4 regions of the Oceanobacillus sp. FSL W8-0428 genome follow, and region 2 is predicted to be linked to each of the others. Evidence: riboswitches for the same ligand, from Rfam matches in the RefSeq annotation. Region 2 holds a riboswitch; each other region holds the start of a gene.
What was found. A riboswitch is a leader RNA that binds a small molecule or an ion and turns the genes downstream of it on or off. The one in region 2 is predicted to bind thiamine pyrophosphate.
Positions count from the first base shown of each region.

Region 1: another riboswitch for thiamine pyrophosphate. It lies ahead of MKY30_RS08595 (thiamine phosphate synthase); the one in region 2 lies ahead of MKY30_RS18885 (ABC transporter ATP-binding protein).
Region 3: another riboswitch for thiamine pyrophosphate. It lies ahead of thiW (energy coupling factor transporter S component ThiW); the one in region 2 lies ahead of MKY30_RS18885 (ABC transporter ATP-binding protein).
Region 4: another riboswitch for thiamine pyrophosphate. It lies ahead of thiT (energy-coupled thiamine transporter ThiT); the one in region 2 lies ahead of MKY30_RS18885 (ABC transporter ATP-binding protein).

Region 1 is NZ_JBBORB010000001.1:1,845,971-1,853,885, reverse strand. It holds gene MKY30_RS08610 (thiazole synthase) at 1-343, opposite strand, end outside; gene thiS (sulfur carrier protein ThiS) at 347-550, opposite strand; gene thiO (glycine oxidase ThiO) at 547-1,683, opposite strand; gene MKY30_RS08595 (thiamine phosphate synthase) at 1,686-2,297, opposite strand; TPP riboswitch at 2,413-2,508, opposite strand; gene MKY30_RS08590 (MerR family transcriptional regulator) at 2,606-3,346, opposite strand; gene MKY30_RS08585 (DNA-binding protein) at 3,550-5,259, opposite strand; gene wrbA (NAD(P)H:quinone oxidoreductase type IV) at 5,427-6,038, opposite strand; gene MKY30_RS08575 (DNA alkylation repair protein) at 6,558-6,797, shown strand; gene MKY30_RS08570 (small acid-soluble spore protein P) at 6,823-6,975, shown strand; gene MKY30_RS08565 (SDR family oxidoreductase) at 7,053-7,915, opposite strand, start outside.
Region 2 is NZ_JBBORB010000001.1:3,938,766-3,946,680, reverse strand. It holds partial or broken gene MKY30_RS18905 (transposase) at 1-307, shown strand, start outside; gene MKY30_RS24210 (hypothetical protein) at 327-455, shown strand; gene MKY30_RS24205 (winged helix-turn-helix transcriptional regulator) at 452-619, opposite strand; gene MKY30_RS18900 (SDR family NAD(P)-dependent oxidoreductase) at 957-1,751, opposite strand; gene MKY30_RS18895 (TetR family transcriptional regulator) at 1,756-2,364, opposite strand; gene MKY30_RS18890 (glyoxalase) at 2,652-3,050, shown strand; TPP riboswitch at 3,364-3,463, shown strand; TPP riboswitch at 3,568-3,677, shown strand; gene MKY30_RS18885 (ABC transporter ATP-binding protein) at 3,819-4,592, shown strand; gene MKY30_RS18880 (ABC transporter permease) at 4,596-5,336, shown strand; gene MKY30_RS18875 (ABC transporter substrate-binding protein) at 5,338-6,345, shown strand; gene MKY30_RS18870 (antibiotic biosynthesis monooxygenase) at 6,530-6,850, shown strand; gene MKY30_RS18865 (LysM peptidoglycan-binding domain-containing protein) at 7,618-7,915, shown strand, end outside.
Region 3 is NZ_JBBORB010000001.1:2,335,329-2,343,243, forward strand. It holds gene MKY30_RS10905 (BCCT family transporter) at 1-837, shown strand, start outside; gene MKY30_RS10910 (hypothetical protein) at 919-1,656, opposite strand; gene thiE (thiamine phosphate synthase) at 1,786-2,406, opposite strand; gene thiM (hydroxyethylthiazole kinase) at 2,396-3,181, opposite strand; gene thiD (bifunctional hydroxymethylpyrimidine kinase/phosphomethylpyrimidine kinase) at 3,171-3,992, opposite strand; gene thiW (energy coupling factor transporter S component ThiW) at 4,025-4,516, opposite strand; TPP riboswitch at 4,930-5,043, opposite strand; gene MKY30_RS10935 (LytTR family transcriptional regulator DNA-binding domain-containing protein) at 5,168-6,220, shown strand; gene MKY30_RS10940 (ABC transporter ATP-binding protein) at 6,331-7,179, shown strand; gene MKY30_RS10945 (ABC transporter permease) at 7,176-7,883, shown strand.
Region 4 is NZ_JBBORB010000001.1:3,587,488-3,595,402, reverse strand. It holds gene mutM (DNA-formamidopyrimidine glycosylase) at 1-491, opposite strand, end outside; gene polA (DNA polymerase I) at 504-3,140, opposite strand; gene pnpS (two-component system histidine kinase PnpS) at 3,688-5,052, opposite strand; gene MKY30_RS17110 (response regulator transcription factor) at 5,053-5,745, opposite strand; gene thiT (energy-coupled thiamine transporter ThiT) at 6,161-6,748, opposite strand; TPP riboswitch at 6,911-7,015, opposite strand; gene MKY30_RS17100 (M3 family oligoendopeptidase) at 7,080-7,915, opposite strand, start outside.

The DNA.
Region 1 (7,915 bases), 2.1 Mb from region 2:
TTAATGTCTCAACAGGATCTGGGAGCAATGTTTTATTACATCCAATAATTTCCACTTTCACCATATCACATCGTCCCGAAGCAGCAGCTAGTTTAGCAATGCGCACGGCCTCTTTTGCGTCCTTCGCACCTGCCGTATTTGGTAAAAACGTATATCGATCCACATCAATTTTTTCTAAAAAATTTGGCAGTGAGGGATCGTAAATATTCATCCTTCTTACAGAAAAGGTGAGTACCTCTGTCCCTGATTTATCTACCGCCTGCTTTTGAATATCGAAATCAGGATATTTTCCTGTTCCTAAAAATAAACGAGATTTAAATTGATAGTTTCCAACTTTAAGCATTTCTTAACCCCCTCCAACAAAATGAACGATCTCAACCTTATCTCCATTTTCCAGTACAGCTTTTTCATGCTCTTCCTTTTGCAATATCTGCTGATTATGCTCAATGATCAAAGGTTTATCTTCCAATTCCAGAAAATCAATTAGACCTTTGATGTGCTTTACCTCATCCTGAATTTCTAATCCATTGCCGTTCACTGTTATTTTCATTGTGACTCACCTGCCTTTTCCAGTTTATTGCCTTGACGATTCAAGCTAAAGCTATCGTAATAAAATGGATTAACCGGTTTATTCTCTATTAAATCTGCCATATAGATTCCCGTAATTGGCGATAGCAGTATGCCATTCCGGTAATGTCCCTTTGCCGTATATAAACCAGCAACATCTGGAACCTCTCCCAAGTATGGAAGTTCATCAGCTGTGGCAGGTCTGACTCCCGCCCAAAAACTGCTTATCCTCGCTTCTCCCAGCCGCGGAACCATTTTCTGTGCTCGTGACAATAGCTTGTGAACGCTCGCAGCATGAACATGCTTATCTGTTTTATCGGGGATGGAAGATGCTCCAACAATCACTTTTTCCCCTTGCTTTGGAACGAGATAACAGCCATCCATCCAAAGCGTAGTTTGAAATAAATTCTCTTCTAATTCCAGCAGCAGACATTCCCCCTTCACCGGAATTGTGCCATAATCTTCAGGCAGCAGTTCATCTCCAAAGGCACCTGTTGCAATAACGATTTGATCAGCATAATAAGCTCCCTTTGTTGTCCGGACTCCATGAACTGCTCCATTTTCTATCAACAGCTCAATTACTTTTTCCTGTTCACGCAAAGCTGCACCATGATGATAGGCAGCCAGGGTGAATGCCTCCGTAAGATGACGGGCAGAAACCTGACCATCATTGGGCAGATAAAGAACAGCATGAAGATTCTCTGTTAAGCCTGGTTCCATCTTCCTTGCTTCTTCTACGGACAGCAAATAAGCAGGATTATCCTCTTCTCTCTGAAATGCAGCGATTGTTTTCAGCTTGTTGTACTGATGCTGATGAAAAGCAAGCTTCATAATCCCCTTATGAATATACTGAATATCAATCCCTGATTTTTCATACAGCTCTTCGGATAAATCTTTAAATAATGCTCTGCTCTCTTGTGCAAATTGGAAAAGAGGGCTCTTCTCTGCAAATTCTCCTTGAGCTCCTAACATTCCAGCTGCAGCACTTGATGCCTCACATCCGATTTGATCCCTTTCTACTATCAGCACCCGATAGCCTCTTTTAGCCAGCTGATAAGCAATAGAACAGCCAATTACCCCACCGCCTACAATAATTTGATCAAACTGTTTTTTCACCTTCACCCACCTTCCCAAGTATCCAACACTTCCCGGTAAGCCTCGACAGTTTGCACCGGATTATCCGCCTTCCAAATACCGGACATTATCGCTGCCCCGGCTGCCCCTGCCTTCATTACTTCTTTCGTTCGTTCCGGAGTAATCCCGCCAATAGCGTAGACCGGAACAGATAATACATTGGTGATTTCCCGAAGGTCAGCTAATCCTCTCGGCTGCTGGCCAGGCTTGGACCTGCTGGGATAGAGATGACCATACAGCACATAATCTGCCCCTTCCCGTTGAGCCTGTTCTGCTTCCAGTAAGGAATGAACAGACTTCCCTGTTAAGAGCGCAGAGAAGCACTTTTTCACAAGCGGCATGGAAGGACTGTGATGTGCCAGCTGGACACCTGCACACTGTTTCATCACAGCGATATCAGCCCGGTCATTTACAATTACTTTCGCTAATGGAAATTCGATGCTTTCTAATGCTTCAATTATTTCCATGATTTCCTTTGCTGTCTTCTTTTTCTCCCGGATATGCAGAAAATCAATATCTCTATGAATCCGCTTAATTATTTGCAAATGCTGTTTAGTAAAATTTCCATCACTGATAAGATGTAATTGTTTGCCCATGCCATTGCTCCTTTCTTTCATTTCCCGAGAATCAGCGGAAGAAACGAAAAAGGCCACTCATCCATTGGATAAGTGGCCCTGATTATATAAAAATTCAGCGATCGAATTATATATCGTCATGTTCCTGCCACTTCCCTACGCTAGTGCTAACCAGATCAGGTTCAAAGGGTCCGAATATTCGTCTCAGCCAAAAGCTCCCCTAGTGTTGACTATTTAATTTTCGAATTACAATTAAAGGATAACATATAATTTTTTATTTTCAAAGTTATTTTTACAGTCTCTCTTTTTTCTGCTTATGAATAATTTGTCTAGCCTTGCTTTGCATAGTTAACAGAAGCAGCATACAAATAATAAGTTAATCCTGTTTGTTGATTCTCTAACATATTTTTGTGAAATTCATCAGTAATAAAAAACCACGTTGATTCAACAAACCCTTGTGAGTCTACCTTCATAATGTTGTCATTGATATACTTAATATGCTCAGAGATAAGCTGCTTGACCCTTTCATCATTTACTGTCCATCCCTTTTTTAAAGCAAAAGCCATTTTATCCATAAACGCTTTCGATTCTCTGGCTGATTCATTTAATTCCTCCGCTTCAATATTATCTACAGGGATTTCGTATTGATAAGTTTCCTGCAGATATTCATTTTGCTCTTTTAACTGTTCCTGCCATTGTTCTTGATTTAACCCTTTAAACATATTTTGATTATCCATCACTTCTCCACGCTCCTCAAAATATATAGTTTCGTTAAGAGTATTTAATATCAGATTCATTCGTTCTCTCTTGTCTTCTATCAGTCTCTTTTGTTCCATTAACATATCGTAACGGCTTTTTTTCTCATACAATATTTTCTGAATAGACTCTAATGAAAAATCTAATTCACGATAAAACAAAATATGCTGTAATTTTTCTAATTCCTTTTTCCCATATAAACGATATCCAGCTTCTGTGATTTCCCTCGGCTCTAACAGTCCAATCTTATGATAATGATAAAGTGTTTTGATCGTTATTCCGGTTAAATCAGCTACTTGCTTAACCGTCAGCATATGAAACTCACCTCCTCATAAATAAACAATAGACTCCTACCTAAGGCAAGAGTCAACAACCATTTTGATATTCTAAAAAAAATATTTCTTATTATTCTAATCTCAATACTTAAACTACATGGAAAAGTCATCTTTCAACAAATCAAAAAAATCCCCTATTGCCGTTTTTAACAATAAGGGATTGGTACGCGTATATCTAGCTGCTATTCTGTTAAACCATCAATCTCCATCACTTCAATGGTTGCAGTACCATTATCCATCAGCTGTGCTTCTGCCTCGATATTATCTCCCTGTTCCAGAAAGATTGCTAATGGAGCCTTGCTGGCATTTACAGTATAGATCGTTGTATCGTTTTCAAGTAAAAATTGGATAATCTGCCCCTGCTCTGTCGAGTTCACAACTACACGACTGACGGTTCCTTGAACAGTCTCAGTGACAGTATCACCAGTAGCTCCCGTGTTTCCAGGATCCTGTAACAGAGCCATCCGATAGGCATCCAAAGCAGCATTTGCGGTATCGCCAAACACGACAAAGTCTGAATCATTCGCTTTAATGTAGGCATACTGCTTATGCAATCCATTCGGATCCAGTACATTGACAACCCAGGTTGGATTTCCGTCAACATTGTATAGAACAGGCATATACCCTTCCCATTTCTTCTCCGGGAATTCCTTATTAACGATTTGCTTTGCTCCTTCACTGTCCATAATACCGTTGTTCTTCTTACCGCCATAATAGGTCAGCTCTCCGGTTCGTGCATTAACTAATGTATAGCCTAATGCAGAATCGATATTTTCCTTCGGGGAGGTCATATCGGTAAAATAAAACATATCTCCATTCTCATCAAACATTGGTGTAACCCCAGATTCCGTGCCAGATTGGTTAGGCAGCTTCACATCTCTCTTGCCAAAGACGCTGTTTAACCAGCCATGAACATATTTCCCATAATAATCATTCGTTAACGTAGCCATTTCTGAGCTTACAGATCCTTCAATAAAGTCTGGAGCCTCGTCTGTTTGATAAGCATTCATTTCACCAGTGACCGGATCAATCACCACAACCTGAAGCTTATCCAGGTTTGGTTTATTTGTAATATTCATCGGCTTATAAATGGTTTGAACATACCATGGCTTTCCATCATCATCCACTTCTATTTGTGCTTCTCCACCTTGTATATATTGCGGAAACTTATTATAAATTACACGCTGCACATATTTATGAAAATAGCTGGAATTTGTATATTCCATAGGCTCCTCTTCAAACGTTGGCTGTGCGTTTACATCTGTTGCAGAAATCGTAAAGTACCCAGCTGTTTCTTTTCCACGGACAAACTTCCAAAAGTCGGCGAATTCAACAGGAGCAACGTAAACAATTTCATCTCTCACCTGCTGTACCTGTAGCTTGCCTAAGTCATAGAATTGGGCGTTTGGCACAACACTCATTGCCTTTTGAATCTTGTTACGTGCAAATTCAGGGGCCACTGTAATCGGTGTTTCATCCTTAGATAACGGCTTTGCCTCGGACTCTTCATTTACTGTGATCGTATTATGTGCATTGTCCAATACTGTAAAACCGGTAATGATTACAGCGATAAATAATAACAGTCCTAATCCAAAAATGCTGAACAATGGTATAAACAGCTTTTTCTCCATAAAATTATTCGGCTTTAATATTGCCGTCAAAGCCGGTGCAAGGACAATAGCAGTAATTAAATTAATCAATAGCATATTCGGAATAGTAATTGCCGGCATCATAAAATAGTTAATGACGGCTAAAACAATAAAACCAAAAACAAATAATCCAAAAGCAAATTTCAGCGCCCGCCCTGTTTGTACCGATGAAGCAAAAGCTACTACAACTGCTACAATCACGTATAAAATCATACTTATTAAAGTTGCTAATAAAATTCCCATCTTCTGCTCTTCCTCTCTTATTGCTGTATCTATATTTACGATAAAGCACCAAGAAAGGATTCATTTTTTATGTAAGTAATTACCGACACTCACCAAGCTATGTTGATACTAATAAAAAAGACAATACCCCAAATAGAAAGAGGTACCATCTTTTTTAATGTCATTAATTACTGATTTCCTTTTTTAACCCATTCAGCAGCTGTAACTGTGCGCTCTGCCTGATGTTTCACAGCAGCTTGTACATCTTCAACCATTTTTCCATCCTGATCGACAGTAACACTAGTTCCATATGGATTTCCACCAGCTGCAAATACAGATTCATCAGAGTAACCTGGAGGAACGATGATTGCTCCCCAGTGCATCATGCTGGTATATAGTGACAGAATAGTTGCTTCCTGACCGCCATGCGGGTTCTGTGCAGAAGACATCGCACTGACCACTTTGTTAACGGTTTTTCCGCTTGCCCAAAGCCCGCCTTGGATATCTAAAAACTGTTTCATTTGCGAAGGCATGTTTCCGAAACGTGTTGGTGTGCTGAAAATAATTGCATCTGCCCACTCAAGATCTTCTGAAGCTGCAACCGGAACATCTTTTGTTGCTTCCACTGTAGCTTTCCATACCGGATTTCCTTCAATAACTGATTCTGGAGCTAATTCCTGTACTTTTAATACTCTTACTTCAGCACCTTTAGCTTCAGCCGCTTCTGCTGCCCATTTTGCCATTTGGTAGTTGGTACCACCCATACTGTAAAAAATAACTGCTACTTTTGTATTTGACATACTTTCCATCTCCTTCGATTCATTTGATTTTCCAAATAATTTATCTAAAAATCCCATTTGCTGCACCTCTTTCAACGCAAGCCCTGTCCTCCGATATCTGACATCATTCTTTTTATCCCTCATTCATTAATTTTTATACCAAATACAATTTATTTTGCTAAATAAATCAGCATACAAAGGTACCGGGTTTAATCATAAGGTTTTATAAGCTTTGCCGAAGATTCTCAGAAAACATGGACCAAATTAAAGCAATAATTCGTTTTAAAGATAATTTTTTCCTTAATTGCATTTAATTCAATCTTATTTAATTAATTTATATTGAATTAAATATAATTATAGGCTTTATATTTCTATTTGTCAACAAATTATTAACTAAACTTTTGTATGGAAGATAAAGAATCAGTCTAAATTAAACCTGCAAAGCACAGACTCCATTTAAAATTCCCGTATAAATTAGCGTAAATCAGAGAAAATAAGGCTAAGCTTCGAGCAAAATGATTAAAAATTGAGGTGTTATATATGAACCAGCCTTACCAATGCCCCAGATGTAAAACAAACCGTTCCCGATTTAATATCATTGAACAAATAGCAAATCCGGTCAAATTGGATGCCAACACCGGTGCAGTGTTAAATGATTATGAGCAGGATCCATTAGAGGTTTTTCATATTGCTTACAACGGTCCGGATAAAAGGATACAGTGCGGAGCATGCGGTTTAATTGAGGATGAAAATACTTTTGCAAATACAAATGCGCAATAATTACAACTATGGAGGATGGATATAGATGACTAAAAATCGAAAAGGACCAAAGCAGCAGGAACAGCCTGATTTACCCCAAAGTCCAAAGCAGCCTTATGGCGAACCATTAGCAGGATCTCATAAAGTGAAAAATAAAAATCATTCCAGACAAAAAAATAATGCGTCACATGATATGTGACGCATTAACAGTTATAATATACAATTCTACTTCATAGCCTTGCTTCAGCATCGTCAGCTTCTATCAACTGCGAAACATTAATTATTTTTGTCCATTAAAGCTTGTAATGTTTTTTCCAGACCTTTTTGAAAAGGAGTTGCCGGAATAGCACCAATCCTCTTTTCATATTTTTCTCCACTTAAAATGAATCCTTCTTTGGTAAGATACATGATTTCAACTATTTCTCTCATGAATTCATCGAACAAGCCAACCAGACGGATAACATTTTTAGTCAAAGGAATAACAGCCTTTTGGTTTCCTGTTACTTTCCGGGCGATTCGGATAATCTCTTTACCTGAAATCAATCCAGCTCCTGGTATATTCCAATTTTCACCATAGGAATCATCTTTTTCTGCTATATTTACAATCATTTTAGCCGCATCTGGTAAATAAACATATTCCCGGGGTGTTTTTAAATTCCCAATAAAAATGGATGCTTTACCTGCAGCCACCCCATCGAGTGTAGGCTGTAAATAAGAATTTTGTGATGTTGGTCCATAATAATCCGGTAATCTGACAATTAAAGCCTCTGCTCTCTTCCATTTCTCGCTAAATATCAGCTGCTCGAATACTACTCTAAGTTTACCTTTTTTCGTATGCGGATTTTGAGGATGATTTTCGTCTCCTTTCGCTACCTGATGTCCATATACATAAATCCCATCAACAATCACGATTCTTTTTCCCAAAGCGTCTGCCGCTTTCATTACACTTTCTCCCAATGGCATCAGTTTTTCTGCCATTTCCTGATATTTAACATTCGCACATTGAAAGATAACATCTGCATCTTTAGCAGCGTCTACAATTGTTTGGTAATCAAATATATCTCCCAGCTTATAGGTAAGACTCAAATGATGATTGTATTCAGCTAACAATGCTTCCAATTTATTTTGTGAACGCCCGA
Region 2 (7,915 bases):
AAGCAAGGCATTGAATTTTCCGATTATCTTAGCCGACCGGTTTCACTTTACCAGGTATATTTATTAGGCGCTGGAGTGTGTTCGAATTTGTGTGCAAAGAGAATTTCACGACTATGACCGGAAGAAGTGCAAACGAATAAGACATGTATTTTATAAAAAAGATCTGACAGAAAATCAGTGCTGGTATTTGGAGCGTTATCAACGGTTATCGGAGGGTTTAAAAAAAGCGCATGAGTTAAAAGAAGCGTATAATATGTGGTTTAAAATAGTGAAAGCAAATGGAGAAAACAAACTGTTAGATACTTAAAAAGGGACATCGAATCCGTTTGTCAATTACTTCCAGTGCCCAGAATTTTATTTTTCTTAATACAAATACAGGAGAAGACCCTGCCACGGCTGTAAAGACAGTTCAAACGACACAGCAGGTGTATCACCAGGCAGGAAATCTGTCTTAATTCAATTGACTGTGTTGTGTTGCCTGAAAAGAACCATGAGGAGGCATAATTGGACAGACGGTGCATTTGACAGTACGACAGTTTTTCAGCTCATATAAATGATTGATTAAAATCATTTGGTTGATATCGGGAATTAACTTTCTTAGTTCACCAAACCGTTGAATTAATTTATTGTGAAGACGAAAGAGAAATGCTATCTAATTGTAAATCAGAAAGCATTGCAGTAACGCCTTGTAGTCCTTTTGCAATAAGAAAGCTTACAAGAAAGTTCGATGTACAAACTTCGCGCTCAAAAATTAATCTTGCTGGCATAAGCTTTAGCTATCGCATTTCAAGAGGAAGAAATCGCTTGTTTGAAAGAGCCTTATATACCACATAATCTAGTTGAATTTAAATAAAATATTCGCAAGTATTTTCTATAATTTATAGCAATGTAACTGACTGAAAAATATTAATAAATAGTAAAAGGAGCAGCATTTCGCTGCCCTTTTTACTGTTGAATTAATAAATAGAAGGTATTAAACCACCATCCATTCGAACCGCGGTACCTTTCATGGCACCAGAGTATGGGCTGCTTAAAAATGCAACCATTCTTCCTATCTCAAAAGGACGGATAAATCTTTCAATATATGAATCAGGTAAATTAGACAATACAAAGTCTTTTTCAATTTGTTCGAAAGATTTACTGGAGGTATCATTCATATCTTTGAGTATATTTTCAACATTCTCTGATAATGTGGGCCCGGGCATAATAGTATTAATTGTTACTTTTTTGCCTTTGGTTAAAAAGGATAATGATTTAGATAAAGATAAAATCATTGATTTGGTCACAGCATACTGCGGCATATTTCCAGAAGGCATAACAGCTTCTTCGCTGGCAATAAAAATAATTCTGCCAAAATTTTTACTCTGCATTTTTTTTAAATAAAATCTGGACATATTATCAGCAACGAGGAAATTGGTATCGAAATATTTTTTCCAGACTTCATCAGTGATTTCTTCATAGTTCATCATTTCGTATACGCCTAAATTATTCACAAGAATATCTACATCAGGATGATTATTGCAGATATTTTCTCTATCATCCTTGTTCAATAGATTACCAAAGGCATTTTGAGGATTAGTTTCTGGATGTTTTTGCTTTATGTCATGAACAACCAATTCTGCTTCCTTATTGCTTCTGCCGTTAACCAAAACATCCGCACCTTCTTTTGCAAGTTCATAAGCTATTGCCTTTCCTATTCCTTTCGTTGATCCGGTAATAAGTGCTTTTTTATTTTTTAATTTTAAATCCATATTATTAGTCTCCTTTATTAGCCACATGTAATACATTTAAGTAAAAAGTAATCGTGTTGCGTACAAAACTTTCTTTTGTATTTTTTTCAATTTCAACTAAACTAAAATAAATTTGAGGGTCAAAAACGTGCATCAATTGATGGGATAAATAGTTATTAGGCAAAGAAGAGTTTACCTCGTTTATTTCTTTTCCATTTTGTATGATTAGAGAAAAATTCTTTATGATCTTATCAATAACTGCATTTAATTCATCATAGTATTGTACATTAAATAATTGATGCATATAAAGAAAATGATTCTTAGTAAAATCAAAAAAGTCACTATCAAATCCATACGTGATTATTTTTTTGATTTTATCACTTGTAAGTTCTTCTTTTTTATCGATAAGTTCCACTTTTGCATTAAATTCTTCTAATTTAGGTATCAAAATATTAAAAAGTAATTCCTCCTTTGATTTAAAATGCAAATATAACGTACCCTTTGCAATATTAGATTCTTTCGCTATGTCATTCATCGTTACGTTATCAAAACCTTTTAGTCTAAATAGTTTCTCTGCATTATTTAGAATGGTAGTATTTCTATCATGAAATATTTTATCCATTCTTTGTGACATGAATAAAACCTCCTTCATTTGACCAGTAGTCAATTTTGACCTGTGGTCATTTTAATATATTTTTACCTATTAGGCAAGAAATATCAATATTATGTATGAAAAAATGTCTAATATAAGATGCAGGGGAAAACACACTAGGAGAAATCAAGAAGCCTTATTTATTCTGAAAAAGAAAATAGGTAATGGCTTATACCGAGAATTTATTAAATAAAAGAAAAACTATTGAGCAATCGAGAAGAAGCTTTTCTTATTCATTTATAGTAAACTAATAAAAAGGAGGCGTTTTAATGAGTACAATGATTTTTGTTAACTTTCCAGTCAAGAATGTAGCAGATGCCACTAATTTTTACGAAAAAATTGGATTTACAAAGAACGATGACTTTTCTGATGTTCATGCAAGCTGTATGGTCTGGGACGAAAATTTTTATATTATGTTGTTAGAACATTCTTTTTATCAACAGTTCCTCAAAAATAAGAAGATTGCCGATACACAAAAAGAAAATGCTGCCTTAATTTGTTTCGGCATGGAAAGCGCTGAAGCAGTCAAAGAATTTGGACAATTAGCAAAAGAAAATGGCGGCGATGCTTATCGTGTTGATATGGGGGTGCCGGAAGAGCAAATGTATGGCTTGGAGGTATCTGATATTGATGGGAATATGTTAGAACCGATGTGGATGAAACAATAGGGTAATAAATGAATGGAAGAAATGTGGAGAGCTAATGATCTCGTCCTATTAATAATTACCAATAATGACAGGAACCAGCCTGACGCTAATATTGTGGTGTCAGGCATGGTTTGCATTTTTAAATGATATATGCTTAAATAAGCCTTAAGTATTTTACTTCTTTCTTATAGCATGCTGTAGTGTATTCGTTTCAAGAATAAAAACCATAATACACCCTGATTATAAAGGACACCGCTGAAAATAACGCTATGAATGCATCATGCTATTTAATCAGCACTTACAGGTAAACTATTAATTCTAAATTTCATATTTCTATAATCGCTAGGGGAGCAATTTTATTGCTGAGAAAGGAAACTTGACCCTTGGAACCTGATTTAGTTAACACTAACGTAGGGAAGTGAGGTTTACTTAAGTAGGTAATAATCTAGTTATGTACTCATTTCCCATTCATCAATATTTGTTGAGTGGGTTTTTTAATGCTCTTACAGTAGATTCAAATAGTAAGAGATACAATTTAATAAGAATGTAGGGGGACCAGTGTTGCTGGTTGAGATAGTATCCATAAGATAAAGACCCTTAGAACCTGATCTGGTTGAGACCAGCGTAGGGAACATGCAAAGTAATTTCTATCATATGGAAATGTGTGTACCCTGGGCTTCGTGTCCGGGGTATTTTTGTTTGAAGGGAGGCGTGCATATTCAATCTATTAACAAGTGTTATTAAGAAATAAACTTATACTTTTTATCAGAAAGAGGGTGAAAACGAAGGATGAGAGAACAAAATAATAAATTAGCACTTCAGTTTAAAAATGTCGATTTCCAATATAAAAATGATGCAGGGGAGATTCCCATTTTAAAAAACATGAATCTTTCTGTTGCAGATGGTGAATTTGTAAGTATTATCGGTGCAAGCGGCTCAGGAAAATCAACCATCTTTCGTCTTATTGTCGGGCTGGAAGAACTGACCGGTGGATCTATCTATTTAAATGAAAAACAAGTAACCGACCGTTCAGGAAAAGTTGGGTATATGCCTCAACAGGATTTATTAATGCCTTGGCGTACAGTTCAGCAAAATGCAGTTCTTCCGTTAGAACTGCACAAAGAAAGTCGTCTCGATAGAAGAGCTGTCGATAGCTTGCTGGAGGCGTTTGGTTTAAAAGGATACGAGAATAAATATCCGCATGAACTATCCGGTGGGATGCGCCAGCGTGTTTCCTTTTTAAGAGCTACTTTATCCGGTTCTAATGTGCTATTGCTGGACGAACCTTTTTCAGCTTTGGATGCGATGACCAGGTTATTTATGCAGGAATGGCTATTAGAACAATGGAAAGAGCAGCAATCTACTATTTTATTTATAACACATGATATTACAGAAGCATTATTTTTGTCTGACCGCATTTTTGTCATTACTGATACACCTTTTACAACATTTAAAGAGATTGAAGTGCCTTTGGAACGTCCAAGACGGCAACAGGATTTAGGAAATAAAGAAGTGACGGAGCTAAAAAATAATCTGCTGGATCAATTTCGGATGAGGGTGTAATCAATGAAAAATTATCTTTATTCTATTATTTTAATCACAATATTTTTATTTATATGGGAAGCAGGAGCGAGGTTTGTTAATACACCATTTATTTTACCGGCGCCGACTGAAATTGCGATAAAGCTATGGGAATTGAAAGCGGAGCTTCTGCTGCATCATCTTCCTGTTACACTGGCTGTTATTGCAATTGGCCTCGGTATTTCATTAGTACTTGGAATTATCCTAGCAATCAGTATGAATATATCAAAAGCATTAGAGCAAGCCATTTATCCTATTTTAATTACATCACAAACCATTCCTATTATTGCACTGGCACCTATTTTTGTACTTTGGTTCGGATATTCCATCTGGAGCAAAGTCATCGTTACAATTATCATTACCTTTTTTCCTATTACCGTCAGTACATTCGATGGTTTTCGATCAACAAGTAAAGAACTGAAAGAGTTATTTCAAACACTTGGCGCATCTAAAAGACAGCTTTTTTTCAAGCTGGAGGTTCCATCTGCACTGCCTTCTTTCTTTTCAGGGTTAAAAGTAGCCGTCCCCATGAGTGTGATTGGCGCTGCAATTGGAGAGTGGCTCGGTGCACAGGCTGGCCTAGGTTATTTTAGCCGGCGGATGATGACACAATTTAATGGAGCAGGAGTCTTCGCACCTATAGTCGTTCTCTCTTTAATTGGAATTATATTATTTATTACAGTTGTTTTGCTGGAAAAATATATATTGAAATGGAGAAGATCTTAGTATGAATAAATTAACAGCAATAGTTAGTATTCTAATAGGCTTTACAATTCTAAGCGCTTGTGGAAATGAAGAATCAAATGCAGAGGATAATAAAAAAGTAAACGGGACAAATACCGTTTCTATTATGCTTGATTGGTATCCGAATGCCGTACATAGTTATCTATACGTAGCAGAAGAGAAGGGTTATTTTGAGGAAGAAGGGATTGAAGTTGATATTCAATTCCCGGCAAATCCAACAGACCCTCTGACACTTGCGGCTTCAGGCAAGGTGACAATGGGGTTATATTACCAGCCCGATGTGATTGCAGCAAGAGCAAATGAAGATATTCCTGTTAAGTCTGTGGCTGCTGTCGTTCGTGAGCCGTTAAACCGGATTGTTTCCCGTTCCAATGATCCGATAGAATCGCCGAAAGAATTAGAAGGGAGGCAGGTAGGTTACCCTGGAATTCCGGTAAATGAGACAATTGTTAAAACAATGGTCGAGCATGACGGCGGAGATTATGAAAAAGTAGATATGATAAATGTAGAATTTGAATTAGGTTCTTCACTTATTTCTGAGCAGGTCGATGCAGTGAGTGGCATGTATGTGAATCATGAAGTGCCAGTCTTACGCAGTGAAGGGCATGCAATTGATTTTATTGATCCAGTAGATTACGGGGTGCCTGATTTTTACGAAATTGTCGCTGTGACAAGTGATGAAACATGGGATGCCGAGCGAGAATATATTGAAGCGTTTTGGCGCGCTGCGCGTAAGGGATACGATTTCATGGTTGAAAATGAGGAAGAAGCACTGCAAATCCTGCTGGATTATCAGGATGAAGTAAACTTTCCCCTGGAAAAAGAAATTGAAACAGAGAGCTTAACTATTTTATTACCAAAAATGGATTCAGAGCAGGGTTTTGGTACACAGGAAAGAGCTTCATGGGAAAAAACAGCGAATTGGTTAAAAGAATACGGCGTGATTAAAGAAATTCCAAATATCGATGATATATTTGTCAATATTGAATAATAATTTCTATAAAGCTGCTTATTTATTGTTCAAAGTATTGTTGGAAATCAGCCAAGTGCGTTTCAAGCAAGGGTTTCTCATGGTATACCGTATTTTTGGCACACCCGAATAGGTGGAAAACAGGCAGAAGTGGTATTAGAATATAAACATAGATTTTTATCTAAATCATAGGAGGCTGTGCATAATGATTAAAGTCGTTAACACATTACGAGTAAAAAAAGGAAAGGTAAATGAGGTCGCAGCATTATTCCAAAAAGCTAAGGCAGTACACATATTTGATGGATTTGTATTCATGGAAGTTTTGATAAAAGAAAATACAGCAGAGTATGATGAGCTGCAGGTTTGCACAACGTGGGATGATCACGCTTCTTTTGAGGTTTGGAGAGAAAGCAGAGAAACAAGAAAAGCTCATGAATCACAGAATAAAGAAGAAAAAGAAGATAGTCCAATCCTTGGAACGGAATTATCAATATTTGAAGTCTTTGTACAGCACCATCCAGCATAGTATCCTTTTATCTAAGTTTTGTTACACTATGATTATTCACAAAATGCCGTCTTCAACTGTTAAGAAGACGGCATTTTTATGAATAGATTTATGCATATTTCCCCAATAATTCATACAATAATCAATCAGTGAACGAATCAAACTGCTTATTAAAATAAATAATATTGCAATTAGGTATTGACAACTAATGTGATAATGATTATCATTATCATTACAGAAAGGGGTTTCTCTATCAAATTATTCTGTGGATTAATCAGATCACTCATTGTGTTACCCCCCAACCAACATATAGAGACTTGATAGAGATTCCTTCTCTTTTGTTATAGGTCATAAGAAATCCTGTAATTATACAAAACTGATTTCTTATTATATATACGAAAAATAAAGAATAGAGGAAAGAAAAATCTTATTTGTCCGGGTTAACGGGAAGATTTTTCTTTCCTTTCTTTTTTGATTTGATAAAAAATACAGTAGATTTAGGCTGTGATACAAACCTTTGAAGCAGTAAAATCTACGAAGAATTTTATAAAAAAATCGTTAATCAGAGATATAAAAGGGGGATGACAAGTAGTTATCAAACTTACTATTACGGAAAATAATTAACGCAATGAAGAAATATTTCAATTTTTTCATTTTCTTTACAATTAAATTAAAAATGTTCAGATAGATAGAATTTGCGTTTACAAGTTAAAAAGAAGGGTAGATAGTAGTTATTACATAGAAAGGGAGTTGTTATTATCAAGTATATTTCTTTAATCATTTTTTCTTTGGTTGGATTCGTACTCTTTGCAGGGACAGCAGCTGCTGAGAAGAATTATGAAGTAAAATCAGGAGATAATGTATACCGTATTGCCCAAAACTATCAAGTAGATGTAAATGCTGTCATTGCAGCAAATCCATCCATATCGGATCCTGCCTATATTGAAGCTGGACAAACAATAAAAATACCAGATGAAACTGGAGCTTCTTTTACTGTTACAGCCTATACAGCTGGACCTGAATCTACCGGAAAAGAACCTGGCGACCCTGCCTATGGTATAACGGCGTCTGGTGAAGAGGTAGAAG
Region 3 (7,915 bases), 1.6 Mb from region 2:
GTTACTGTAGCAGCAATTTCAGCAGCTACCGGAGTGGATAGAGGAATCTACCATTTAAGTAACTGGAATGTTCAATTTACAATTCTTTTAGCTATTATTGTATTTATTATTGGACCTACCGCATTTATTATTGATGGGTTTGTCGGCGGTACAGGAGTCCATATTCAAAATATGTTTGAAATGATGTTCTATCGTGGAGATGGAGAATGGCTGGCAGGATGGACGATTTTCTTTTGGGCTTGGTTTATCGGCTATGCACCGATGCTTATCGTATTTATCAGCCGTATCTCCAGAGGAAGAACCATTCGTGAGCTTGTTATTGCAGTTTCCGTAGTAGCACCGCTTGTAACAAATTTCTGGTTCTCCATTGTCGGTGGAACAGGTGTTTTCTTTGAAATAGAAAAACCGGGTTCTATTTCTGACGCATTAACTGATGGCGGAATGCCAGCTGCAGTTATGGCAATTACTGATCAGCTTCCTTTAGGCACAGTAATGGGAGTTGCTTTCTTGCTTGTATCTATTATCTTTGTTGCAACAACAGCAGATACAATGTCTTATACAGTGGCAGCAACATTAACAGGGCATGATAATCCTACACGCTGGCTGCGTGTAGTATGGGCCGTCCTTTTTGGAGCTTTCACAGCAGTTATTCTTACAATCGGGGAAGATAGTATTACATCGATTCAAAATTCCATTGTTATTACGGCAGTCCCAGTATCGTTATTGATTTTACCGCCGTTATGGAATGCACCGAAGATTGCCAAGAAAATGGCGCTGGAACAAGGGCTTATTTGGCAGCGTGAGATGCGTAAAAAAGAAGATAAGAAATATAATTAATGAAGAAATTTCAAATAAGACGAGCTGCTGAAAAGATTTTGCTTTCAGCAGCTCGTTTTTAATTTCATTTACTTTTTATAGCTACATACATTGGAAGGATTCAATACTATTTAAATCCATTCCAAAATAAACCCAACGAAAACCATTCCAGCGGAATCCGGCAATAGAATTTCTGCCTAGAAATGTCGGAAAGGCCCAAAAACCGTTGCCGCGATTTGGCCAAATATAAGTGAAGCGGAACATGCAATGTCTGATCCCGCCAGGGTCGACAGCAAATGCCTGCACCTGTTGTTTTTGCGGTACAAAGTTTGGCGGCGGTCCCATCGGAGGCTGGCTGTTCATGCCGCCCATTTCTGCTGGTCCTGATTGCTGTCCGGGACCTCCTCCACTTCCTGGAAAGTTTGGAAAAGAGGGTGTAGACGGGGCTGGAGGCCAACTTGGAAAAGCACCTTCATTTCCCCCCTGGTTGCTATTCGGAGGGCCGGGGAACATATTATCTACAAATTGATCTGTATTAAAATCTGGGAAAGGAGATTCATTCCCACCTCCGCCTGGAAAGCCAGGGGGGAAGTTGCTAATTCGATCCTGTGATGGAAGATTATGCTGTCCATGTTGAAACGGCATATTATCAGCAGCAGGATGCTGTTCCTGGTAATAGCCGCCTGGCCCGCCAGTTTCTCCTTCTGGACCCCCTGCAAAGAATCCATTGGAATAATCATGCTGTGGTGCCGGCTGAAAATAATTATTTAGCATCTTTCCGGGCAGGTTATTCTGTTTGTTTTCCTCGCCATTTGGCTGCTGTGGTTGAAAATAACTCATAATTTTCCTCCTCTAATAGGCTAATGTTCCTTAATAGCATATGAGGCATCTGTATTATTTGCGCTTCATAACAAACAGATTGGGCGAAATAACTAGTCTGACGAAGTTCTTTCATTAATTCTAGCTAGACTAAAGCTTATCTACAGCTTCTTTAATATTATCTGCTTCTGTAACAGCAGTAATAAAAGAAACGCCATCAGCACCTGCTTCTATAACAGAGCTTGCGTTATCTGTCTGGATACCGCCGATTGCCACAACAGGTATGTCTGGAAACTGCGAGCGGATAGTATGAATCCATTCTAAGCCTACAGCCTGCTTTGCATCTTCTTTTGTAGCAGTTGCAAAAATTGGTCCAACGCCAATATAATCCACTAAATCGAGCGGACTTTGGTCAAGCTCCTGTGGTGTAGATATCGACAGGCCAATGATTTTATCCGGGAACTTAGCCCGGACTTCCTTGACAGGCATATCATCCTGCCCTACATGTATACCGTCTGCATCCAATTCCTCGGCCAGCTCAATATTATCATTAATAAAAAATGGAATATCATGTTTTCGGCATTGCTCTCGCAAGCTTTTACCCAGCTTAATCTTTTCCTCACCATTTAACGAGCCGGTGCCTTTTTCCCGAAATTGAAATGAAGTAATACCTGCAGTGAGTGCCTCCTCTAAAACAGTGTGAGGATCCCTGTGACAATTTTGGCTTCCCATAATAAAATATTTTCTTAATTGTTCTCTATTAAATTCCATCTTCAGTGCCTCCATTTAGTTGCTTGGGTGTAAAGGATAAAGCATCCATAAAGCTTGGCAAAAAGGTTCCCGGTCCTTGCACATGAGACTGCTCTGCTGCATGCTCTGCGGCCAGTCCGTAGAAACTGAGTGCAGTACGGAGCTGTTCCCCGACTGGATAAGAAGTAGTCAGACATGCTGCTACAACAGATCCTAATAAACATCCCGCCCCGGTAATACTGGAGAGAAGCGGATGCCCAGTCTGGTTATAAATTAATTTCTGATCGGCATAGATAACATCTGTTTTTCCGGTTACTACAATCGCAGTATCAAATTGTTTCCTGGCTTTTTCTGCAATATCATCTATATTTCCTTCCCCAATAGAATCCACTCCCCGTGTTTGAATATCTGCATTAACCAAGGAAGCAATTTCACCTGCATTCCCTTTAATAACTGTTGGGCGTACATCTTGTAAAATTCTTTCTATTACTTCTTTCCGAAAAGAAGTAGCAGCTGCGCCAACAGGATCAAGAACTACAGGAATTCCCTTTTCATTGGCAGCTTTCCCTGCTGCAATCATTGCTTCAATTTCATTTTCTAAAATGGTACCAATATTTAAAACAAGTGCATCTGCAATTTTGGCCATATCTGCTGCTTCTCTTAATTCCTTTGCCATAACAGGACTGCCACCAAAGGCAAGCAGTCCGTTAGCACTAAAGTTCATGACAACCTGATTGGTTAAATGATGAATGAGAGGCGTGTTGTTTCTGACTTGCTGGATAATATCAGGATTCATGTGTGATCTCCCTTCCTGCATTTTCCCGGATTGCCCAGTGGTTCGTCGGGCCATTCCCTTTTCCAAGCTCAAATGATTTGGAAATAGCTGCAGTCACAAAAGCTTTTGCGTGTTTTACCGCCTCTGAAAGTGGATAACCTTTACCTAAATAAGCAGCAATGGCAGCAGCATAGGTACAGCCGGTTCCATGCGTATTCTTTGTATCAATACGATCAGCAGCGTAGCTATGCATCTGTTTGCCGTCATAAAGAAAATCAACAGCCTGTCCTTTTAGATGTCCACCTTTAACTAAGGCAGCATCAACATCATACTCGTGAACGAGATATTCTGCAGCATTTTTCATATCTTCTGTAGACGCAATAGATAAGCCGGTCAGAAATTCTGCTTCTGGAATATTTGGTGTAACAACCGTCGTTAAAGGAAGAAGATACTGCCGCAAAAAGCTGCGGGCCTCTTCATTAATTAAAGCGTCACCGCTGGTCGCAACCATAACAGGGTCCATCACATATGGCGCATCAACCTTTCTTAATTTTTGAGCGATTAATTCCATCATTGGCTTACTTGCAATCATTCCTGTTTTCACTGCATGAATTGGCATGTCCTCAATGACTGCATCCAGTTGATCCTCAATCATAGAAAGAGGCATATGCTCAACAGAACGGACTCCTGTTGTATTTTGGGCCACAACAGAAGTAATTACAGACATACCATAGGTTTTTAACTCTTGAAATGTTTTTAAATCCGCCTGAATACCAGCACCACCGCTCGGGTCTGTGCCGGCAATTGTTAATGCACAACGAACCTGACTCATAATAAAAATCCTCCTTAGGATTGTAAAATAATTTATTTTGTTAAAGAAAACTGCCGTGCTGGCAGACGGCTGACTAACAGCCAACCAATCAAAGCGCCGGAGACGCTGCTGACAATAAACGGCGGGATAAATGCAAGTGCCCCTACTGAGCTTCCCATCAGGAGATTCGCAATAGGAACAGCAAAGAATGAACCAATAATCCCTGTGCCAATTATTTCTCCAAAAGCAGCCATTGAATATTTTTGTGTTTTCTTATATAATACCCCGGCAACAAATGCTCCAATCATTGCTCCGGGGAAAGCAACGAGTGTTCCCAGACCTAAAAGGTTTCTGAGCAGGCTGATCATTAATGCGACAATGACTGCCGGCCCCGGTCCAAGTATGATTGCAGCAATGACATTAATGGCATGCTGTACTGGATAAGCTCTGGCAACCCCTGCGGGAAACCAGAGCAATTGAGAGCCAATTGTTCCAATAGCTATAAAAACAGCCATCAGCGTTAATAAGCGTGTACGGTTTTTCAATCCAATCATCTCCTCTATATGTCTAGCTCCATGCGCCAAACTTTAGAGATTTCACGTCACGCCCTACGATAAAGAAGACTTACTGATTGGCAAGCCGTCAGGCGCAGACAGAAGTATAGTCGCGCTTATGCCCTGCGGGTGAAAGTCAACATCGGTTTAAAGTAAAGGAAGGTCGACTAAAAGCAGGCTGAAGCCTAACGTCGGCATACCCCTAAAGGGGCATGTTTCCTTTATCTCAAGGGTGAAGGAAGTTCGACTAAAGTCGAACCACCCCCAAAGATCGGGAGCGCAATCTCTACGTTTTTAAACAGGCGCTTTTCGCTTTTCTTTTTGGAATGAAAAGTAAACTACTTTGTAAAAATAAAAAATCAGGCTTTATAGAGAAGCCTGATTTGGTATACTGAGAGTAATCATAAGTTGATTGACTACTTCCCTACGCTGGTATTAGCCAGATCAGGTTTGTAAGAGTCGGAAAGTAAGCATGCTTCCCTCTCAGCCCGCAGTTTTGGGCTCCCCTAGTAGTTGCTTTTCATTATTTTCTTTGAATCTACTGTATCAAAGATTTAACTGTTTGTCATGAAATAATAATCAGGCTTAAAAGCTATCAAAATAGAATGGAATGAATTCTTTATGGATAGAGAGGTATAAAGCATGTTAAGAATGAACGAAATTGAATATCGTCAAGGAGATCAAACATTATTTCCGAGGATAGATATAGAAATAAAATCTGGAGAAATCAAAGCAATTCAGTCCACTGTTAATGTGCGTGCAGTCTTACTGCAAATGATTTCCGGAGAAGAAAGTGTACGAAAGGGTTTTATTCAGATACACCATAAAACACTGGAGGAGGATAAGCAGAAATACTTTTCCTCTTTAGGAATTTGCTGGTATGAAGAAGGTATTTATGAACGGTTACAGGTAAAGGAATATTTGACATTTATCGGGTCCTTATATCAAAGCAAGGCTTCTATAAAAGAAGTTCTACAGCTGGTTCAACTGGAGGAAAAAGCAAGATGGAAAATGCATCAGTTGAATCGATCCGAAAAACGCCGGGTCCAATTTGGCAGAATATTAATGCAGGAATCAGAAGTTGTTATTTTTGAAGAGCCTGAGGTAAATGTAGACTTAGAAACGAAACGTGTACTTCATCAATTTGTCGAGATTTTGCAGGAAAAGCAAAAAGCGGTATTGATTTTAACAACAAGTACGGAGAGTGCCATTACAATTGCAGATACGGTCTATCGTTTAGATGAACAGGGCCTGCATCAAATCGAAGTTGAAACGGAGGAGAAAGACAGAGTAAAGTCTTTAGAAATAGATGGGATAGAAACAGCGGAAGAAGAGGCTCAAGTAAAGCAAACTTTTCAGTTAAATAAAATTTCTGCCAAAGTAGAGGATAAAATTATTTTATTTGACCCACAGGAAATCGACTATATTGAAAGCCAGAATGGTCAAACATATCTGTATACGCGTGGAGAAGGATTTCCAACAGGTTTTACCTTAAAAGAATTAGAACAGCGTTTATCTCATCAAGGCTTCTTTCGCTGCCATCGCTCCTATATTGTGAATCTTCAAAAAATAAGAGAGGTTATTACATGGACCAGGAACAGTTACAGCTTGTCTCTTATTGATAAAAAAAGCTCTCAGGTTCCATTATCGAAATCAAAGTTGAACGAGCTGAAGGAATTATTGGGGGTAGAATAAGCACAATTCAGCTTGAAATATACTCCATTCATTGAAGATATACTGCACTATTCCTTAAATAGCGATATTCTGTGATCACAAACAAATAACTGACGCAGGAGGTTTTTGGAGTGGAGAATATGATAGAAGTGAAATCTTTAGAGAAGATTTTTGGTGATAAACAGGCATTACATGATGTATCTTTCCAGGTTAAAAAAGGAGAAACATTTGGTTTTCTGGGGCCAAGTGGTTCTGGAAAGACAACAACAATAAAGATTTTAACAGGTCAAATGAGGCAGAGTTCAGGTACAGCAAATGTATTTGGTGTACCAGTTTCAAAGTTAAACACACCTGAATATCGAAAACGTTTTGGTGTGGTAACAGATAATAGTGGTTTATACGCAAGACTAACCATTTATGATAACTTAAAGCTTTACGCAGATTTATATGGTACATCTTTACAACGAATTGACGAGGCGCTTGAATCAGTTAACTTAGGTTCTGAGAAAAAAACACAAGTCGCCAAGCTGTCTAAAGGAATGACACAGCGGGTATTATTAGCAAGAACGCTTTTGCATAAGCCTGAGCTATTATTTTTAGATGAACCGACATCTGCATTGGATCCTGCTAACTCCAAGCATATCCATAATGGTTTAAAGGAACTGAATCGACAGGGAACGACCATTTTTCTGACAACACATGATATGGAGGAGGCAGATCATCTGTGCAGCCAGGTAGCCTTTTTAAATAAAGGGGTCGTCCAGCTTTTAGATGAGCCGAAACAGCTGAAAAAACAGTATCGGGAAGAAATTATTGGTATTGAATTAAAGAATGGAAGAGAATTAGAGCTTCCCTTGAAAGCATCAAGTGCTGAGGAAATTCAACAATATATTTCCCGGGAAATGGTGGAGCGTATTTATACAAAAGAACCGACATTAGGAGATATCTTTGTTGAAGTGACTGGGAGGGAGTTAGTATGACATTTTCTGTAAAACGGTTTATGGCTATTTTTCAAAAAGACTTAAAAGATTTATATCGAAATTTGTATGTTTCATCAACAGCACTGATGCCACTTGTATTTGCTGTCATATATAGTCGGGTAGGGGAAGTGCCATTGGCGATGTACTTGTTTGTAATTACTTTATCCCTTGCTTTGGTTGGTACCTTTCTGCAATGTGCGATAATAGCAGAAGAAAAGGAGAAAAATACGTTGCGTGGTCTGATGCTTTCTCCAGCAACATTGACAGAAATTTTAGCTGGGAAAAGTGCTGTTACTATTGTAATTACGGTTATTGTAACTGCTGTTAGTATGTTTATCATGGGTTTTTCATTTGACGGAAGAGGCTGGTTAATTGCTGGAATTCTTCTATCTCTGATTTTCTTTATCGCTTTAGGAACTTGGATGGGATTAATCACAAGAAGTGTTTTAGAAGCATCTGTCTATATTCTTCCTGTAATGTTTATATTTGGAATGGCTAACATGTTTATCGGGCTAGCCGATCAGTTCAGCTTCTTACAAGTATTAGAGTATACACCGGGAATTCAGCTGGAAGAAATTGCGAATTTGGGTGAATCAGGGGCAGGTTTTGATGAACTTTGGAAGCCTTTTGCAATTATTGGAGCCTGGGTTGCAGCAACTTTAGTATTAGCTGCTGTTACATTTAAGAAGCGTATGATGGATTAAATAAGGAATAGATTGTTGATTAGAATTAATAG
Region 4 (7,915 bases), 350 kb from region 2:
AGAAGTGCTGTTTTGATAAATCTAGATGATTTTTTTAGCTGCTGATAAAAATACTCAGCAGTAAATGCTTCCTCAAATGGTTCTGGTCCCAAAGCCATTAAAGGTGCTTGTGTAAATTCACTTCCCTTGGTTAACAGGTGCATGGTTCCAAACTTGCGGACATCGTTATAACGCAGTGTTTCGCCACCTTTTAAATAGAAAATCACATGCGTATGTTTTTCTATCTCCCCAGCTTGTGCATGCAATCGATATTTCCCTTCCATTCTTAAATGAGACACGAGCACATAATCATCTAAATAAAAGAGCAAAAATTTCCCTTTTCTCTTTATTTCCTGGAAGGTTTGGCCTTCCAGCAGGTGCTTAAATATCTCTGCATCATCCGGCTGCTTTATAATATTTGCCCAAAGCACGTCTACATTTTCTATTGTTTTGCCCTGGACAAGTAATTTCAACGTCTCTTTAATTGTTTCTACCTCTGGTAATTCCGGCATTTTTTCTTCCCCTTACTTCGCGTCAAACCAGCTTTCACCATAAGAATAATCCACTTTTAATGGCACAGAAATCTCTACGGTCCTCTCCATCATTTCTGGAACGATCTCTTTTAAGATTTCAATTTCATCCTCTGGCGCCTCTAAAATCAATTCATCATGAACTTGTAATAAAAGCTTGGCCTGCAGTTTTTCTTGTTTAATTCGATGGTCTAAATCGATCATTGCTTTTTTTATAATATCGGCAGCACTACCCTGAATTGGCGTGTTCATTGCTGTTCTTTCCGCGAAACTGCGTACATTAAAGTTTCGGCTGGTAATATCAGGTAGATAACGGCGGCGATTCATCAGAGTCGTTACATACCCCTTTTGTTTTGCTTCTACAACAATGTCATCCATATATTCTTTTACACTTGGATAACTGTTAAAATAACGTTCAATGAATTGCTTGGCTTCTTTTCGCGTAATACCTAAGTTTTGTGATAAACCATAATCACTGATTCCATACACAATTCCAAAGTTAACAGCTTTCGCCTGGCGACGCATATTCGATGTAACCTCGTCCCTTTCAACATGAAATACATCCATTGCCGTCTGCGTATGAATATCTAAATCATTTTTAAAGGCAGTAATCAATTTCTCATCATTTGCAATATGGGCAAGTACCCGTAATTCAATCTGAGAATAATCAGCAGCAAACATTTTCCAGCCTTTTTGTGAGGGAACGAAGGCCTCGCGTATTTTTCTGCCTTCCTCTAGACGGATAGGAATATTTTGCAGATTAGGATCTACCGAGCTTAATCTGCCAGTTTGTGTTAAAGCCTGGTTAAAACGCGTATGAATTTTATGGGTATCTTTGCGGACCACCTTTTGCAAACCTTCAATATAGGTTGATTGCAGCTTACCCAGCTGACGGTACAAAAGTAATTTTGGTATTATTTCATGCTGGTCTGCAAGCTGCTCCAGCACATCAGCTGCTGTGGAGTAGCCTGTCTTCGTTTTCTTAATTACCGGAAGTCCCAAATCTTCAAATAACACTGGACCAAGCTGCTTCGGTGAATTGAGATTGAATTCCTTGCCCGCCAATTCATAAACTTCTTTTTCTAAATTGCTGAGTCTTTCCTTTAAGTCATCACCCATTTCCTTCAGACGTTCGACATCTACTAAGACACCCTGATGCTCCATTTCAGCCAGAATCAGAGCAAGCGGCATTTCTAATTCCTTTAAGAGCTTTGCCTGTTCATTTTCCTCTAATTCTTTTTCCATCTCCGGATATAATTCAAGCAATGCATTGGTTTTTCGAACAACATGCTCGCTAAGAATTTCTTCTTCCGGTACTTTTTGTTTAGCACCTTTACCGTAAACTTCTTCATCAAAGGATAAATCATAATTCCCTTTTCTGCTTGCAATAGCGGGAATATCATGATTATTTTCAGCAGGATTGATTAAATAGGAAGCGAGCAGGGCATCAAATACAATTCCTTCAATTTGAATATCATTACGCAGTAAAGCAACCTTTGTCCGTTTGGCATCAAATACAATTTTCTTTTTTTTAGGGTTTTCTGCCCAATTTTTAAAAACAGAAGATTCCATTGCAGCAGAGGTAGGAATAAAGCTTTTTTTATTGTCATTTACAATTCCGATTCCTTCAATCTGTGCTGTATGATAATTTTCGCCTAACATTTCTACAACAATCACATCTTCATCTGAGAAGATTTCTTCCGTTACATCGTTCACAATATCGTATTTAATTTCTTTATGTTCCACGGCCTCTTCCTCTGTTTCTTCTGAATCAGAAAGTCGTGTCAATAATGATTGGAATCCTAAATCCATAAAAATATTCCGGACAGACCCTGTTGAATAACCTTCATAAATGACATCTTCCAGACCAACCGCAACTGGAGAATCTCTGTTTATCGTTGCCAGCTCTTTACTCATGACAGCATCATCATGATATGTTGTTAAATTTTCCTTTAACTTTTTACCTTTCACTTCATCCAGATGCTCATACACCTGCTCCAGGCTATTAAATTGTGTTAACAGCTTTGTTGCTGTTTTTTCACCTACACCTGGAACACCCGGAATATTATCGGAGCTGTCTCCCATCAAGCCTTTTAAATCTGTAATCTGTTCAGGGGTTACCTGCATTTTCTCAAGAAGATATTCTGGTGTATACTTTTCAATATCACTGATTCCTTTTTTGGTAACACTGACCGTTACATGATCCGATACAAGCTGGAGTAAATCTTTATCTCCAGAAATAACAGTCACTTCCCAGTCCTGATTATCTGCCTGCTTCGATAGTGTTCCAATAATATCATCTGCCTCATATTGCTCCAGCTGATAATGCTTAATATCAAACGCATCAAGCAATTCCTTTAAGACCGGAAATTGTTCCGAAAGCTCTGGAGGAGTTTTTTGCCGCCCACCTTTATATTCTTTATAGGTTTGATGGCGAAATGTTGTTTTACCTGCATCAAAGGCAACTAGCATATGTGTCGGCTTTTCTTCCTCTAAAATTCTAAGCAGCATCGTTGTAAAACCATAGACTGCGTTGGTATAGACACCTTTTTCATTATTTAACAGCGGTAACGCAAAAAAAGCACGATAAATAATGCTGTTACCGTCAATTAAAATTAACTTCTTAGTCATAATCCCGTCTCCTTTATCTATCATCTGAGTAATATTATTTTATCATGTTTGCAGAGAACTGCATAATATGCACATTTACTTACTAAACAGGATAACCTTTATAGAGTTGCTTCATAACAATTAGATATGAGTGCTTATTTAATGACTCAACTTTCGCACTTGAGAATAAGCATCTATACCTTGCTATTCAAAAATAAACATCTCCATCATTTTTCCTGCTTGTATGTTGTTAAATCATCCTTCTATTGAAATGAAAATTGTGTATAGCTCCTGCAACCAACCACTACACTTTCTATGGGGACGGCTTCAGCTAATTTGAAAAGAAAACCGCTTTTCAAGTTAGCTGAAGAGCATGTCCCTAGGAAAGCAAAACGGTCCGCCGCAGCGGTAGCTTTACACGTTACCCTCTTTCTATATCGAGTTTATGCTTTGTCAAGAGATAGATGGAAGGAATAATCAACACCTGTTTCTATGATAAGCAAGTTATTTTTTAAGGTGCGAAAGTTGAGTTAATGAGAAAAGTCATCGCTATGACCATAGCGATGACTTAATCTTTCGGAATATATACATGTATGGCTGTACCTTTATTTACTTCACTGTCCACAACGATTTCTCCCTGATGGACTTCTACAATATGCTTTACAATGGCTAAACCTAAACCGGTGCCGCCTGTGTTCCTGCTTCGATCTTTATCGACCCGGTAAAACCGTTCGAATATCCTTTGTATTACCTTTTGCTCCATCCCTATTCCAGTATCCTCAACTGAAAAATGGACACGATGTTCATCCTCGGATACTTTAAGATTCACATCTCCTCCAGAAGGTGTATAGTTAATTGCATTGTCCACAAGATTGATAATTACCTGCTTTAATTTTTCAACATCTGCATGAATGCTTATATCGGAGGAAATAGATGTTGCCAAATTCAACTCTTTCTTCTCTGCTTTTTGTTCTAATGACGGCAGAACTGCATCTATCATCTGTTTGACATTAAAGTCTTCTTTTTCCAGTTGAAAACCTTCTCTTTCTAAACGGGAAAGTTCTAATAGATCCTCAATGAGTAACTGTAATCGGTGACTTTCTTTATAAATAATCTCTATAAATTCCTCTGCTGCTTTTTCATCATGCTGTGCCTCTTTTAATGTTTCTGCAAATCCTCGTATTGAAGTAATTGGTGTACGCAGCTCATGAGAAACATTTGCCACAAAATCCTTGCGCATCTTTTCCAGCCGCTTTAATTCTGTAATATCGTAAATAACCAGAACAGCACCTTTAATCATATTATGCTCATTAAAAATAGGTGCGGCAATTACCTCCATGTAATTTTTAGTCAACCCGCGTTTATTTTTAAATTGTTGTTTGACTGGCTGCTCATATAGAAATGTTTTTTGAACAACATCGTGCATCGCCTCATTTTGAAATACATCATAATATAAATGACCGCGATATTGTTTCTCATTTCCGTGAAACATCTCTAGAAATCCACGATTTACAAGATGGACGTATCCTTTCTCATCAATAAGGACAAGACCGTTTTTCATGTTGTCAATAATAGAAGTTAACTGCTCAGCATGCATTTGCTCCTGAATGGTAATCTCATTCATATTTCGGGCTAATTTATTAATATTTTTACTCAATTGCTCCATTTCTTCACTATTTCCATTATAGAAACGGGCAGAGTAATTTCCTCTAATCATTTCATTTACTGTTTTGGAAGCTTTTTTCAGTGGTCTCGTGTATTTATTATAGAATTGCATAAATATAATAGAAATCACTAAAAATTCAAATAAAATAATAGCAATGGTAAATACCCAGTTTCCTTCAGCTTGTACCATTAACCATCCGGATAATATCAGGACAATTGTGATACCAAGTATATTGGGGAACAAGGCTTTAGAAAATAAAATCTTCATTTAAACCGGCTCCTCTAATTTATAACCTAATCCACGGACTGTTTTAATATAAACAGGTTTTTTTGAATTTGGTTCAATTTTATCCCGCAGATGACTTACATGAACATCAACAATCCTTGTGTCACCAACAAAATCGTAATCCCACACACTGCTGAGTAATTGATCTCTGGAAATAACCTTTCCTTTATGTTTAGCCAAATAGTACAGCAGTTCAAACTCTTTTCTGGTAAAAGTAATTAATTCTCCATTCATTTCTGCTTCATAGCGTTCTGGATAAATAATCAAGTCCTTTATTCTGATAGATTGGTAACTGTTTTCCTGTGGGCGCTGCGTTCTTCTAATAATTGCTTTGACTCGGGCAACCACTTCTTTTGGACTGAACGGCTTTGTCAAATAATCGTCTGCTCCAAGCTCCAGCCCAAGAATTTTATCAATTTCTTCATCTTTTGCTGTAAGCATTAATATTGGTGTATCAATATCATTTTTTCTTAATTTCCTGCATACTTCCATCCCATCTAGTTTTGGGAGCATTAAATCTAAAATAATTAATTCATAGTTACCCGCAGCAGCCTTTTGATAAGCTTCTTCTCCATCGTATGCTACATCTGTGGTAAAACCGGCATTTTCGATATTATATTTTAGTAAAGTAACAATCGATTGCTCATCATCTACAATTAGAATCTGTTTTCCCATTTAGAAAAATCCCCCCTATTTCATATATATGCTTACGTAGATGAAAATTTCACCCCGAAGCATTTTTTCTCCTGCTGAACAGGAATGTTGATTACTTCTATTTTTCATGTAATCATTTCTTTTATTTTCTTTATTCTACCATTATTCACGAACATAGCCTATTACATAAGTAAATGTTAATAAAACTTAACAAAAACGATGCAAATCATGAGTCATTAAAATTCGGAACGGATCACTCTTATACATTTAATTCTTTATTCTTTACAGAAAAAAACCTGAAGCGATAAATGCTGCAGGTTTTTTGTGTGAGGGAGTTCTTCAAAAGTATAGTTTATTCACAGATTAATTCTCAAGAACATAACCGTCCGTCTATGAATACCAAACTGAATAACAGCGTGTTCTCTGCCCTTTTATTTTAAATTTTTCCTGTTAATGTTCTCGGCTGTTTATAGAACAGAAGAAACACAATAATTAGACTCAGTATAAAAGATGGAATCATATAAGATGAATTATAGATTAATGAATAGAGCCAGGCCGGCTGCCCGTCTACCGCAGATCCGAAGAAAACCATTCCTGCAATATAATGACAAACAAAACGTGCAGCAGAACCCAAAAATACTCCAATTAAAATATAAGAAAAAGCTTTCTTCATCTGCTTACCTTTTATACTTTCCACAACCTGTTTAGAGACTATTCCTGCCAGGCCGACAACAGTAAATGCTAACCCATACTCAATAATCCCCTGTACTGGATGCATAATGAAAGCCGTCCCTGTCGCAACCTGTAATACTCCCCAAAGAAACCCTGATAAAAGACCGCCTTTAAGTCCCCAGCGAAAAGCAACAATAAAAATAGGAATCATTGCAAAAGATACGGAGCCACCTTGTGGCCAGAGCTTAAACCCTATCGGTAAAATATCCAGTAATAATGCGAAGGCAGTAAATATTGCTACCTCAACTAAAAATAGTGTTTTATTTTTCAATTTCTTCTCCCCCAAATACATGACGCTATGCCAAAATCAAATTTATTTTTTTCATAGCTTCAACAGTCTTTTTTTACACAACAAAAAAGTAATGCCAAGGGAGTCTTCTTGATGGCGATATTCTTAAAAGAGAGTACATCTCTACAGAACATCTAAAACTCCGCTCACACATTACTTTTATATCCATCAAAAAGTCCACAATCCCTACGCCAGCGCTAACTGACAGGTTCAAAGGGTCAGAACATGAATAATGTTCACTCTCAGCCAATGGCTCCCCTTGCAGGCTTTTTTTATTCACTTTTTTGTATAGGTTCAGTATAAATCACTTTACAGTAAATCGCAATAGCTTATACTACTTTTGAAGTTTCTTCGCCAATTCTAAAAATGCCTGGACATCTTGTTCACAGATTTCTATTGCATTTTCCCAGAAATCAGGTTTTGTTAAGTCAACCTGCAGATGCTTTTCGGCAAGCTCTTCAACTGTCAATCGGCCTGTATCTCTTAATAAAGCAGTATATTTTTTTTCAAAGTTTCCTTCGTAATCCTGTGCATATGCATAGATTCCCTGGCTGAATAAATATCCAAAAGTATAAGGGAAATTATAAAACGGCACACCAGTAATATGGAAATGCAGCTTAGATGCCCAGAAATGCGGATCATATTCTGATAGATTGTCACAATACGCTTCTTTTTGCGCCTCTACCATAAGCTCATTTAATCTGTCTGTGCTTACCATTCCTTGCTTACGCTCTTCATAGAATTGCTTCTCAAATAAGAACCGTGCATGGATATTCATAAAGAAGGCAATACTGCGCGATACTTTATCCTCCAGCAATGTCAGTTTTTCTTCGTCTGTTTTAGCCATTTTCACAGATGCATCAGCTACAATCATTTCAGCAAAGGTAGAAGCAGTTTCTGCTACATTCATTGCATAGCCTTGGTTTAATCCGTTCACATCGTTCATCACATACTGATGATAGCCATGTCCCAGCTCATGAGCCAATGTAGCTATATTAGAAGGAGTTCCTGAATAGGTCATAAAGATACGTGTTTGTTCGCTGGCAGGAAAGCTTGTACAGAATCCGCCCGGACGTTTTCCTGCCCGATCTTCTGCTTCAATCCATCGTTTTTCAAATGCCATTTGTGCGAAATCTGCCATCTGTGGACTAAAACCCCGGAACTGATCAA